2 regions of the Pseudomonas sp. MM213 genome follow, and region 2 is predicted to be linked to the other one. Evidence: riboswitches for the same ligand, from Rfam matches in the RefSeq annotation. Region 2 holds a riboswitch; the other holds the start of a gene.

Region 1 (6,939 bases), 1.1 Mb from region 2:
AACAGCGCTGCACACGCCGCCGTCGCGGTAACACCGGGAATGATTTCAAACGCAATATCGAGTTCGCGCAGGTAACGAATCTGCTCGCCAATCGCGCCATACAGGCTCGGATCGCCGGAATGCACCCGCGCCACATCCTGGCCGTTGGCATGGGCGGTTTTGATCAGCTCGATGATCTGTTCCAGATGCAGTTCGGCGCTGTTGACCACCTGTTCGGCGTTGTGGCCTTCCAGTACGGCGGCGGGCACCAATGAGCCGGCGTAGATGATTACCGGGCAGCTGCGAATCAGCCGCTGCCCTTTGACGGTGATCAGTTCCGGGTCGCCGGGACCTGCGCCAATGAAATAGACGGTCATCGTCGTTTCCTGTCAAAAAAGGGGCTGGGCAAGGCTTCAGATGAAGATTGCTCATGATCGAAGGCGAGGATTATCGGGGATTTTACGCAGCGCAGGCCAATGCCAGGGTCGCCTGGGCATATTTTTGTCGGGAAATCAGCAGTTTTGCCGGCGCCTGGGCCAGTTGTTCTGCAAGGGCGAGGGCGGCGCTTTCTGCTACGCCGTAGCAGCCGGTGCGCTCAAAAGCGATTTCCGAACGGTGGCTGAGTTGCGGTTGATAACCGGCCAGTTCTTCACTGCTGAAGTACGTCAGCGGCAATTCGAGTTGTGCGGCAAGCTCGATCAGGCCCGGTTCGTCGCGCTTCTGGTCGATGCTGGCCAACGCCGTGATCTGCTGAAGTCCGATTTGATGCGCCTGTAATGCCTGATCGAGTAACGCCCGAAGCGTGCTGACGGGGCAGCCGCGCTGGCAGCCCAGGCCGACCACTAACGTCGGCGCTGTGCTGGTGTCGCTCATGCGTGGTATTGACCATCGCTTTTGCGGCGGAACAACCAGGCGCTGATCAGGCCCAGGGCCAGCCAGAATCCGAGGTTGGTCAGCTGCGAAGCGATTTTGAATTGCGTTTCCAGGGCTTGCGGCGCGAGCATCGAGTGCACTTCCGGTTGTGGTGCACCGATCACGTGAGGGACGGCGAGAATCGCCACGCCCAGGATCTTCATCAGCCAGTGGCGGCTGAAAGCGATCAGCGCGATGCCAACGGCGGTGGACGCTGCAGTTCCGATCCACCAGATTTGCCGTTGTGCCAGGTCAGCTGCTGCCGTGCCCGGCAGTTCCGGCGGCAGGCCGAGGGTCGGTGCCAGTACAAACGTCGCGTAACCGGCCAGGCCCCAGAGCAAGCCCTGCGAGGTTTTGGTCGGCGAGCGCAGCGTGTAGAGGCCCGCGAGCATCAGGGCGAAACCGACAGCCACTACCAGGTTGCCGCCAGTCGTCGACAGCACGCGCTGCCAGCCGTCTTCCGGCTCCCAGGCTTCTGCATCGTGGGTGTGAGCGGCGGTACCGGCGGCGTGTTCATGAACTTCAACAGCGGCCGGCTCGGATTTTTCGTAAGTCTCGGCCTGCAGAATCAGCGGAGCGACCCAGAAGCTTTGCAGCAGAGTCAGCAACAGGGCGGCCAGCAGCCCTGTGAAACCTGCGGTTTGCGCAATACGCTTGATCATGTCGACAGGTCTCAATGGCACGGGAAGGCGGAGCTGTGACGGGTATCGTGCGCAGCGTTGTGCACCGCTTCGATGTGCGAGAAACCGGCGAAATACACCAGGCACGCGCCTAGGATCGACGCGCAGACGGCGGCGGTCAGGCGTTGAGCCAGGGTGGTCGTGGTGGTGCTGGTGGATGTGTGGCCGGTGCTGCTGATGATCGACATGGCGCTTCCCTCTGGTCTGTCAGCGGGTGAATAGAGCGCATGGAAGACCCCTGCGAATCGGGCTCGCAGAGATTCAAACAGCGCCCGCCCACCGCGGGTTTGTTATTCAGTGAACGTAATCGTCACTTTGTGTTGCGGGCCGGTCTCCGGGCTCACGAGGGGCTTTGGCGTCAGCCGAAACCTGCAAGCGTCACCTTCCCATGCCGAACTGCTGGCACAGTGGATCTGACGCTTCGCTCGCTTACCGTTGCGGGGGCAGCACCGGACTGACATGGCTTTGAGTAAAGCACATGAATCACCGGTTTCCCGTTTCACCCTGTGAAGGGCACCCGTAACAAGGTGTGTAGGAGAGCATGGGCGGGGGTTGGGCGTCAATTGGCAAGGGTTCTCAACTCGGAACCGAGGTGGATTCTTCGCGGGCAAGCCTCGCTCCTACAGGGGATCGCATTTCTCTGTAGGAGCGAGGCTTGCCCGCGAAGGGGCCGGTACGGGCGCCACAAGACATTGACCCGCCCCCACACCATGCGTAGCCTTGCGCATTCGAGGTTCTTCGGCGTTTGCCGGAGCTAAGAAGGGAACGCGGTCGATGCCGCGGCTGCCCCCGCAACTGTGAACGGTGATGTTCGCTGCCACGCCACTGCAAACCTGTCCAACGGGTTCGCGGAAAGGCGCAGCCAACGCCAGTCTCGCGACAGGCACACCGTCAGCCAGGAGACCTGCCTCGACACGAATTCTCACTACAACCGGGCGGGGTGATCCGGTGGCGAACTCTTCCGCGCGCCTGTCGCTGCGGTCGTCGTCCCGCATGCCCGCCACCTTGCCAAAGGGCATCCGATGAAAACACTGGCCAAACTCCCCGTCACCATCGTTACCGGCTTCCTCGGCTCGGGCAAAACCACCTTGCTGCGGCACATGCTCGATAACGCGCAGGGCCGCCGCATCGCGGTGATCGTCAACGAGTTCGGCGAGCTGGGCATCGACGGCGAAATCCTCAAGCAGTGCTCCATCGGTTGCACCGAAGAAGAAGCCAACGGCCGCGTCTACGAACTGGCCAACGGCTGCCTGTGCTGCACCGTCCAGGAAGAATTTTTCCCGGTGATGCGTGAACTGGTGGCCCGTCGCGGCGACCTCGATCACATTCTGATCGAAACGTCGGGCCTGGCCCTGCCAAAACCTTTGGTCCAGGCCTTCCAGTGGCCGGAAATCCGCAGCGCCTGCACCGTTGACGCGGTGATCACCGTGGTCGACAGCCCGGCCGTGGCGGCCGGCACGTTCGCCGCGTTCCCGGACCAAGTGGATGCCCAGCGCAAACTCGACCCGAACCTGGACCACGAATCGCCGCTGCACGAGCTGTTCGCCGACCAACTGGCCAGCGCCGACCTGGTGATTCTCAACAAGGCCGACCTGATCAGCGCCGAAGACCTGGCCCGCGTACGCCTGGAAGTCGCCGAAGAACTGCCGCCCGCCGTCAAAGTCATCGAAGCCAGCAGCGGTCGCCTGCCACTGGACGTGCTGATCGGTCTCGGCGCCGGCTCCGAAGAACACATCGACAGCCGTCATAGCCACCACGATCATCACCACGACGGCGATGACCATGACGACCACGATCACGACGCGTTCGACTCCATTTCCATCGAACTGCCACAAGCCGACGAAAGCCTGTTGATGGACGCGCTGACGCAATTGGTGGTCAAGCACGGCATCCTGCGGGTCAAGGGTTTCGCGGCGATCCCGAACAAGCCGATGCGTCTGTTGATCCAGGGCGTGGGCACGCGTTTCGACAAGCATTTCGACCGTCAGTGGGGCGCCGACGAAGCGCGCACCACGCGTCTGGTGCTGATCGGCCAGGCGCTCGACGCCGCGCAACTCGAAGCGCAATTGCGCGCCGCGCTCAGCGTTTAACCCATGCACCTGCTCAGGACCCAGCCCGGCGGTTTCGTCTCGGATGACAACATTGCCGACCTTGGACAAACCCCTGCCGAGCTGGTGATCCTGTGCAGCGGCGATTCCAGCCTCGCGCTGCTCGCCGAAGCCGCGCAACAGTTGCCGGACGATTACCCGAGCGTGCGTCTGGCCAACCCGATGCAGGTGCAGAACCACGCCTCGGTCGATTTGTATGTCGACGAAGTGCTGCGCCACGCCAAGGTGATTCTGATCTCGCTGCACGGCGGCATTGCGTATTGGCGTTACGGCGTCGAGCGGTTGGTCGAGCTCTCACAGCGCGGCGTGCAACTGATTCTGGTGCCCGGCGATGATCGCCCGGACCCGGAACTCAGCGACCTGAGCACGGTGGTTGCCGAAGACCGCGACCGGCTTTGGCATTACTTGCGTCAGGGCGGCATGGCCAACGCGCTCGATCTGTTTCGCTGCCTGGCCAATCGCTGGCTGGAGCGCGACTACAAGTGGGCCGAACCGCAAACCCTGCCACGCACAGCGATTTACCATCCACAAAAAAGTCCCGCTGCACTGCAGGATTGGCAAGCCGACTGGCAGGCCGGTCAACCGGTGGCGGCGGTGCTGTTTTACCGCTCGCATTTGCAGGCGGCGAACACCGCGTTCATTGATGTTTTCTGCCAGCGTTTGCAAGCGGCGGGGTTGAATCCCTTGCCGATTGCCGTGGCCAGTCTCAAAGAGCCCGGCTGCCTCTCGGTGGTCGAGGACTGGCTGGATGACGTCGAAGCCTCGGTGATCCTCAACACCACCGGTTTCGCCCAATCCAGCCCCGAAGCGCCGCACTTGCGACCGTTTCGACGCAATATCCCGGTGATCCAGGCCATCTGCGCCCAGGACAACGAACCCGGTTGGCGTGCCAGCGAGCAAGGCCTCGGCCCGCGGGATCTGGCGATGCACATCGCGTTGCCGGAGCTGGACGGGCGGATCATCAGTCGCCCGATCAGCTTCAAGGACCTGGCGTGGCGCAGCGAACGCAGTCAGTCCGACGTGGTGTGCTATCGACCACAACCGGAACGCATGGATTTTGTCGCCGAACTGGCGCGGCGCTGGATCGATCTGGCGCGGGTACCGAACAGCGAAAAACGCATCGCCCTGATCCTCGCCAACTACCCGACCCGCGACGGGCGCATCGGCAACGGTGTGGGCCTCGACACACCGGCTGCTGCACTGAATATTCTGCGTGCGCTGCATCAAGAAGGTTACCCGCTGCCGGCCGAACTGCCGGGCAGCGGCACCGAACTGATCCAGCAATTGCTCGGCGGCGTCAGCAATGACCTCGACACCCTCGACCAGCGCCCGTGCCAGCAAAGCCTCGCGCTGGATGATTACAACCTGATGTTCAACGCCTTGCCCGAGGCTAATCGCCAGGCAGTGCTGGAACGTTGGGGCACCGCGCAAAACGATCCGATGTTCCGTGACGGGCGAATGATGATCGCCGGCCTGCGTTTCGGCCTGACCTTCGTCGGCATTCAACCGGCGCGCGGTTATCAGGTGGACCCGAGCGCGGTCTATCACGACCCGGACCTGGTACCGCCCCACGGTTATCTGGCGTTCTATTTCTGGTTGCGCAACACCTACGGCGCCCACGGCCTGATCCACGTCGGCAAGCACGGCAACCTCGAATGGCTGCCGGGCAAAGGTGTCGGACTGTCCGAGCATTGCTGGCCGGACGCATTGCTCGGACCGCTGCCGAACATCTATCCGTTCATCGTCAACGATCCGGGCGAGGGCGCCCAGGCCAAGCGCCGCACGCAAGCGGTGATCATCGATCACCTGATGCCACCGCTGACCCGCGCCGAAACCTACGGCCCGCTGCGCAACCTCGAACTGCTCGCCGACGAGTATTACGAAGCGCAATTGCTTGACCCGCGCCGCGCCCGTGAATTGCAGCGCGACATTCTGCAATTGGTGCGCGACACGCACATCGACCGTGAGCTGCAACTGGACGAGAAGCTCGACAGCGACGCCGATGCAGCGATCTGGTTACCGCGCCTGGACACGTATTTGTGCGATCTGAAGGAGTCGCAGATCCGCGATGGGCTGCACATCTTTGGTGAATCGCCGACCGGGCGTCTGCGCATCGACACGTTGTTGGCTTTGTTGAGGATTCCACGGGGCGATGGCCGTGGCGCGCAGTCGAGTTTGCTGCGGGCGTTGGCCAAGGCGTTTGGTTTGGGCTTTGATCCGCTGGATTGCGCGTTGGCTGAGCCTTGGGTTGGGCCGCGACCGATTGAACTGCAATCTGTCAGCGACGAAGCCTGGCGAACTGCCGGCGATACCCGCGAACGCCTCGAACTGTTCGCCGCTCAACTGATCTCGCAAGTTCTCGATACCTGTGGGAGCGAGCCTGCTCGCGATGGAGTGTCAGCCACATTGGTGTCGACTGACACACCATCGCGAGCAGGCTCGCTCCCACAGGGGTCGGGGTGGTCTGATGTGAGCGCCATCCTCGACAACCTGCGCGAAGTCGTTGCGCCAAGGCTCGACGCCTGCGGTCCGGCGGAAATGCGCGGCTTGCTCGACGCCCTCAGCGGTCGTTTCGTCCCCGCCGGCCCCAGCGGCGCGCCGAGTCGCGGGCGGCTGGACGTGCTGCCGACCGGACGCAATTTCTATTCGGTGGACGTGCGCAACCTGCCGACCACCACCGCATGGCGCATCGGTTTTCAATCGGCAGAACCTGATTCTCGAGCGGCACTTGCAGGACCACGGCGATCACCTGCGTCAGCTCGGCCTGTCGGTCTGGGGCACCGCGACCATGCGCACCGGCGGCGACGACATCGCGCAAGCCATGGCGCTGATGGGCGTGCGCCCGGTCTGGGCGACGGGCAGTCAGCGGGTCGATGACTTCGAAATTCTGCCGCTGAGCCTGCTCGACCGCCCACGCGTGGACGTGACCTTGCGCGTGTCCGGGTTCTTCCGTGATGCCTTTGCCAATCTGATCCGCCTGTTCGATGCGGCGGTGCAGGCAGTCGCTGCGCTGGATGAACCGGACGATCTCAATCCATTGGCGGCCAAGGTCCGCGCCGAACGCGAGGCGCTGCTGCAATCGGGCCTTGATGAAGAAGCGGCCAAACGGCAGGCCGGTTGGCGCATCTTCGGCGCCAAACCCGGTGCTTACGGTGCTGGCGTGCAAGGGGCAATCGATGGTCGTTTGTGGCAGAGCCGCGAGGACCTGACCGAGGTTTACCTCAACTGGGGCGGCTACGCTTACGGCGGTGCCGACGAAG
Region 2 (6,939 bases):
TGTAAGGCCAGCCATAGAACCCGCCGTCCTTGACCGAGGTGATGTAGTCCGGCACCAGGTCGCTGCCGATTTCATCCCGCTCGTTGACCGCCGTCCACAACGCGCCGCTCCGCGGTTCCCAGGCCATGCCGTTGGGATTGCGCAGGCCCGAGGCGAAAATTCGATGCTTGCCGGTGGCGCGATCCACTTCCCAGATCGCCGCGCGACCTTCTTCCTGATCCATGCCGTTTTCGGCGACGTTGCTGTTGGAGCCCACCGTGACGTACAGCTTGCTGCCGTCCTTGCTGGCGATCACGTTTTTGGTCCAGTGGTGATTCAGCGTGCCGCCCGGCAGATCAACCACTTTGATCGGCGGCGACTTGATGGTCGTGGCGCCGTCCTGGTAGTGAAATCGCAGCAAGCGGTCCGTGTCGGCGACATACAGGTCGTTGCCGACCAGGGTCATGCCGAAGGGCGAATTGAGGTTTTCCAGGAACACCGTGCGAGTTTCGGCGATGCCGTCGTGGTCTTTGTCGCGCAGCAACGTGATGCGGTTCGGGCTCGGGACGCCGGCACCGGCGCGGCCCATGGCTTTCTTCATGACCCAGCCTCTAACGCCTTTGCCATCATCGGGTTTGGGCGGCGCATTGGTTTCGGCGACGAGCACGTCGCCGTTCGGCAGCACGTAGAGCCAACGCGGGTGATCGAGGTTTTCAGCAAATGCCGCCACTTGCGTACCCGCTGCCACCGTGGGTTTCGCGCCGTCCGGCCAGCCGATTGCCGGGGCGATGTTCACTGTCGGGATCAGGGTCTTGTTCGGTTCTGGCAGTCGAGGGGACGGGCCGGTGCCGTCGGAGACTTGCAGGGTGGAGGTCTCGCTGCAGGCAGCGAGCCCTCCTGTGAGGGCGATGACGAGAACGAGCCGGGGCTTGTGCATGCTGATCTTCCCTATAAATGCAGTGACCTGATCAATAGAGAAGTGCAAACCCGCGATGGTTCAACCGGTCAGCCGCGGGCTTCCTTGAACAGTACGGCGATGCCGGGATGATAGTTGCCCGCTTCGTTGCGCAACTTGCGGTAGGCGTAGGGGAAATACCAGGCGACCGCGCAGCTGTGTTCCTTTTGCAGGTCGTCGACCATGTCCTGAAGTTCTTCCGGCGTGGCGCCGTGCTGGGCCTTTTGCGGGGCGACGAACAGGCAGCCGAGTTTCAGGTCGCTGGCGTAGCTGATGCGCTTGGCGTCGCTGGTGATATCGGCCAGGGCCTGCGTCAGGTTCAAGCTGTTGACCCGTGGCCAACGCTGGGTGGTCTGGAGGAAGGCGCGTTCTTCGCTGCTGGCGATGAACAGGTCGGCGCGGGCGTTGCGTTCGCCTTCCTCGTTTTGTTTGCGGGTGGGTGTGTTCTGCAGCGTGACCATTTCCGCCATCCACGCGGCAGCCGAGAGCAAGCCGAGGTTGGCTTTTTCGTCGTACCAGTAAGGCGTGTCGTTATCGCCGCGCACCGCGTTGTAGCGGTCGATACAGTCAAACCAGCGCTCCAGCACCGGGCGCAGGAATTCCAGCTTCGGATTGCTGATGGTCATGCCTTGCATGTGGCTCACCCTTGTTATTGTGTTGTCAGGTTGTGGCGCTTTGATATCACTGCTAGGAGTGTGGCACAAGATTGGCGTCATTTTATTGATCGACGGCAGTTATTCGCCCGACGGTCTCCCGGCTTTAATTGACGCTCCACCCCCAACCCTCTAACCTTCGCGGCTTGTTTCAGGTGCTCTGTGGCGTCGGTCGACAGAGTGAAACAGGGAAGCCGGTGAGTGCGCTCGTTCAATTCATGAACAGTCACGATCCCGGCGCTGCCCCCGCAACGGTAAATGAGTGAAGGCTGCGCCTTGAGCCACTGTGTCGAATGTCGATATGGGAAGGCGCGCAGTCAGGCGAAACGCCGCTCATGAGCCCGGAGACCGGCCTGATCCATTCAGCGGCATCACGGTGGGCGATGCCAGGCTTCTTGCCGTCTATTCTTGTGCCTGCCCGCCGTTATCCAGCCTCAACGGAGAGCTCCCCCATGACTGATACTCCCGATCGTGACGAACGCCATCTGGCGCGTATGCTGCGCAAAAAAGCCGTGATCGACGAACGCATCGCCAACTCCCCGAATGAATGCGGCCTGCTGCTGGTGCTGACCGGTAACGGCAAGGGCAAAAGCAGCTCGGCTTTCGGCATGCTCGCCCGCTCGATGGGCCACGGCATGCAGTGCGGCGTGGTGCAGTTCATCAAGGGGCGCAGCAGCACGGGCGAAGAGTTGTTCTTCCGACGCTTCCCGGAGCAGGTGCGTTTTCATGTGATGGGCGAGGGCTTTACCTGGGAAACCCAGGACCGCCAGCGTGACATCGCCGCCGCCGAAGCCGCGTGGGAAGTGTCCCGCGAACTGTTGCGCGATCCGTCGATTGGCCTGGTGGTGCTCGATGAACTGAACATCGCCCTCAAGCACGGCTACCTTGACCTCGATCAGGTGCTCAGCGACTTGCAGGCGCGTCCGCCGATGCAACACGTGGTCGTCACGGGTCGCGGCGCCAAGCCGGAAATGATCGAGCTGGCTGACACTGTCACTGAAATGGGCGTCATCAAACACGCTTTCCAGGCCGGGATCAAAGCGCAAAAAGGCGTCGAGCTGTGAATCAACCACGTCATTGCCCGGCGGTCTTGATTGCCGCGCCGGCCTCCGGTCAGGGCAAGACCACCGTCACCGCCGCGCTGGCCCGTTTGCATCGCAATCAGGGACGCAAGGTGCGCGTGTTCAAATGCGGCCCGGACTTTCTCGACCCGATGATTCTCGAGCGCGCCAGCGGTGCGCCGGTGTATCAACTGGACATGTGGATGGTCGGCGAGCAGGAAAGTCGTCGACTGTTGTGGGAAGCCGCCGGTGAAGCGGACCTGATCCTGATCGAAGGTGTCATGGGCCTGTTCGACGGCACGCCGTCCAGCGCCGATCTGGCGCGGCACTTTGGTGTGCCGGTGCTCGGGGTGATCGACGGCACGGCGATGGCGCAGACCTTTGGTGCGCTGGCGCTGGGGCTGGCGAAGTATCAGCCGGACTTGCCGTTCGCCGGCGTGCTGGCCAACCGCGTGGGCACCTTGCGCCATGCGCAATTGCTCGAAGGCAGCCTGACCGAAGGCTTGCGCTGGTACGGCGCGTTGTCCCGGGAAACCGGGATCGAGCTGCCGAGTCGGCATCTTGGTCTGGTGCAAGCCAGCGAGCTGAATGACCTCGACCTGCGCCTCGACGCGGCGGCCGAATCGCTGGCCAACAGCTGCGACGTTACGCTGCCACCGCCTGTGGAATTCGCCGCTCCAGAAGTGATCGCCGCCGAGCCGTTGCTGGCCGGTGTCCGAATCGCCGTGGCCCGTGATGAGGCGTTCGCTTTCACCTACGGTGCGAGCCTGGATTTGCTCCGGGCCATGGGCGCCGAATTGTCATTCTTCTCGCCGATCCGCGACACCCAATTGCCGGAGGCTGACAGCCTCTATCTGCCGGGCGGCTACCCGGAATTGCACCATGTGGCGCTGTCTCGGAATACTCAAATGCTCAACGCCATCCGCGCTCATCACGCGGTGGGTAAACCCTTGCTGGCCGAGTGTGGCGGCATGTTGTATTTGCTCGATTCGCTGACCGATGTCGAAGGCACGCGGGCGGAGCTGGTTGGTTTGCTGACCGGTGATGCGGTGATGCAGAAACGATTGGCGGCGCTGGCGTTGCAGGCGGTTGACTTGCCGGAAGGTTCGCTGCGCGGGCATACCTATCATCACTCGCTGACCAGCACCGAGCTTGAGCCGATTGCTCGTGGTATGAGCCCGAATGGCGGGCGTGGGGCGGAGGCGGTTTATCGTGAGGGGCGGATGACCGCTTCTTATGTGCATTTTTATTTTCCGTCGAATCCGACCGCGATTGCCGCGTTGTTTGCGCCTGACCTTCAGACCGCCATCGCGAGCAGGCTCGCTCCCACAGGGGACCGCGTTTCTTCAGGTGGTACAGCCTCAAATGTGGGAGCGAGCCTGCTCGCGAAGAGGCCATGACTGACAACGCATTCAGTCAGGCCGAACGCGAAGCGGTCTACCGAGCCATCGCCGAACGCCGCGACATGCGCCACTTCAGCGGCGGCACCGTCGAACCCGAGTTGCTCCGGCGCCTGCTCGACGCCGCGCACCAGGCGCCAAGCGTCGGCTTGATGCAGCCCTGGCGGTTCATCCGCATCAGCGACCGGGCCCTGCGCGGCAAGATCCAGTTGCTGGTGGAAGAGGAGCGCATGCGCACCGCCGAAGCCCTCGGCGAGCGCACCGACGAATTCATGAAGTTGAAAGTCGAAGGCATCAACGACTGCGCCGAAGTGCTGGTCGCTGCGCTGATGGACGATCGCGAGCGGCACATCTTTGGCCGTCGCACCTTGCCGGAAATGGACATGGCGTCGTTGTCCTGCGCGATCCAGAACCTGTGGCTGGCGTCCCGTGCCGAAGGACTCGGCATGGGCTGGGTCTCTTTGTTCGAGCCGCAAGCCCTGGCCGACCTGCTGGGTTTGCCCGCAGGGGCCAAGCCTTTGGCTGTTCTTTGCCTGGGCCCGGTCAAGGAATTCTATCCGGCGCCGATGCTGGTACTCGAAGGCTGGGCGCAAGCGCGCCCGCTCAGTGAAATGCTGTACGAAAATTATTGGGGAGTGAGTCAATGAGTGTGGCGTTGTTGAGTGTCGCCGCGGTTGCGCTGGATGCGCTGCTGGGTGAACCCAAACGCTGGCATCCGCTGGTGGCGTTCGGCCGTTTTGCCGACCGCATCGAGCAACGTTTCAATGGTGGCGGGCGCGGCTGGCGCAGCCACGGTGTCACGGCATGGGTGATTGCGGTGTTGCCGCTGACCTTGCTGGCCACGGCGTTTTCCTGGGCGCCTTACGTTGGCTGGATCGTCGAGATTCTCGCGCTCTATTGCGCCCTCGGCCTGCGCAGTCTCGGTGAGCACGTCGAGCCGGTTGCCAAGGCCCTGCGCAGTGATGATCTGGAGGAGGCGCGCACACGCGTCGGCTATCTGGTCAGTCGCCAGACCAGCGAACTGGATCAAACCGAAGTCGCCCGCGCTGCTACCGAATCGGTGTTGGAGAACGGCAGCGACGCAGTGTTTGCTGCGCTGTTCTGGTTTGCCGTGGCCGGTGCGCCGGGCGTGGTGCTCTACCGATTGAGCAATACGCTGGATGCGATGTGGGGCTATCGCAACGAACGCTTCGAACGGTTTGGCTGGGCGGCGGCGAAAATCGACGACGTGCTCAACTACATTCCGGCGCGGCTGGTGGCGTTGACCTACGCGCTGCTGGGCAAAACCCGACTTGCACTGAAATGCTGGCGCACCCAGGGCCCGACCTGGGACAGCCCGAACGCCGGGCCGGTGATGGCTGCGGGAGCCGGTGCGCTGGGTGTCGAGTTGGGCGGGGCGGCGATTTATCACGGCGAGTTGCATCAGCGTCCGCAGCTGGGCGAAGGCGTGCCGGCGGATGCCGACTCCATTGACCGTGGCTGGCAATTGGTCCAGCGCGGGGTATGGTTATGGCTGCTGATTCTCTGCGTGGGAGCTGAATTCTATGCTTGAACACGGTGGACGGTTGCGCAAGGCCGCGCTCGAATACGGTATCGCCGAAGCCGATTGGCTTGACCTGTCCAGCGGCCTCGCGCCCTGGCCGTTTCCTGTCCCGGACATTCCGTTGCGCGCCTGGGCACGGTTACCGGAAAACGATGACGGTCTGGAGCAGGCCGCCTGTGATTATTACGGCACCGCGCAGGTGTTGCCGGTGGCCGGTTCGCAAATGGCGATCCAGTTGCTGCCGCGTTTGCGGCGGGACGGCAAGGTGGGCGTGCTGTCGCCGTGTTACGCCGAGCACGCCGAAGCCTGGCGTCGCAACGGTTACATCGTGCGTGAAGTGCTGGAGCAGGAAGTCGACTTCTTCCTCGACAGTCTCGATGTGCTGGTGGTGGTCAATCCGAACAATCCGACGGGTTTGAGCCTGACCCCGAGCCGTCTGCTCGACTGGCATTCCAGGCTGGCGCAGCGCGGCGGCTGGCTGGTGGTCGACGAAGCGTTCATGGACAACACGCCGCAACTGAGTCTGGCGCCATGTGCCCATATGGTGGGCTTGATCGTGCTGCGTTCCTTCGGCAAGTTTTTTGGTCTGGCCGGGGTGCGCTTGGGCTTCGTACTGGCGGAGCGCAAGTTGCTCAAGTTGCTCGCCGAACAAGTCGGCCCCTGGGCCGTCAGCGGGCCGACCCGCGTGTTGGGGCAAGCCTGCCTGAAGGATGCCGAAGGCCACGCCAGACAACGTCTGCGTACCGAAGAAGCCAGCAAACGGCTGGCGCTGTTGCTTGAAGAACACGGCTTCAAACCTCAGGGCGGTTGCGCGTTGTTTCAATGGCTGGTGACCGAGTGCGCCGAAGAGTTGCATGAGTTCATGGCCCGGCGCGGCATCCTGCTGCGGTTGTTCACCCACAACAGCAGCCTGCGTTTCGGCCTGCCCGGCGAAGAAGCCGACTGGACCCGTCTCGCGCAAGCGTTTACAGATTACGCCAAGGAAAGCCGATGACTACGCTGATGGTGCAAGGCACTACGTCGGACGCCGGTAAAAGCACGCTGGTGACGGCGTTGTGTCGCTGGGTCACGCGGCAGGGTGTGCGCGTGGTGCCGTTCAAACCGCAGAACATGGCGCTCAACAGCGCCGTGACTGCTGACGGTGGCGAGATCGGCCGCGCGCAAGCCGTGCAGGCTCAGGCCGCCAACCTCGAACCGCACACCGACATGAACCCGGTATTGCTCAAACCCAACAGCGACACCGGTGCCCAGGTGATCATCCATGGGCGCGCCGTCACGACCATGAACGCGGTCGCCTATCACGACTACAAAGCCATCGCCATGCAAGCGGTGCTGGCTTCCCATGCGC

The links. Region 2 has a riboswitch for cobalamin ahead of cobO (cob(I)yrinic acid a,c-diamide adenosyltransferase). Riboswitches for the same ligand answer to the same signal wherever they lie in the genome.
Region 1: another riboswitch for cobalamin. It lies ahead of K5R88_RS03900 (CbtB domain-containing protein); the one in region 2 lies ahead of cobO (cob(I)yrinic acid a,c-diamide adenosyltransferase).

What each region holds. Positions count from the first base shown of each region.
Region 1 covers NZ_CP081943.1:825,448-832,386, forward strand. The annotation lists gene cobM (precorrin-4 C(11)-methyltransferase) at 1-356, opposite strand, end outside; gene K5R88_RS03890 (cobalamin biosynthesis protein) at 439-852, opposite strand; gene K5R88_RS03895 (CbtA family protein) at 849-1,553, opposite strand; gene K5R88_RS03900 (CbtB domain-containing protein) at 1,565-1,759, opposite strand; cobalamin riboswitch at 1,880-2,107, opposite strand; cobalamin riboswitch at 2,286-2,497, shown strand; gene cobW (cobalamin biosynthesis protein CobW) at 2,594-3,661, shown strand; partial or broken gene cobN (cobaltochelatase subunit CobN) at 3,665-6,939, shown strand, end outside.
Region 2 covers NZ_CP081943.1:6,519,913-6,526,851, forward strand. The annotation lists gene K5R88_RS29710 (PQQ-dependent sugar dehydrogenase) at 1-916, opposite strand, end outside; gene K5R88_RS29715 (hypothetical protein) at 985-1,569, opposite strand; cobalamin riboswitch at 1,724-1,958, shown strand; gene cobO (cob(I)yrinic acid a,c-diamide adenosyltransferase) at 2,040-2,651, shown strand; gene K5R88_RS29725 (cobyrinate a,c-diamide synthase) at 2,648-4,048, shown strand; gene bluB (5,6-dimethylbenzimidazole synthase) at 4,045-4,695, shown strand; gene cbiB (adenosylcobinamide-phosphate synthase CbiB) at 4,692-5,600, shown strand; gene cobD (threonine-phosphate decarboxylase CobD) at 5,593-6,585, shown strand; gene K5R88_RS29745 (cobyric acid synthase) at 6,582-6,939, shown strand, end outside.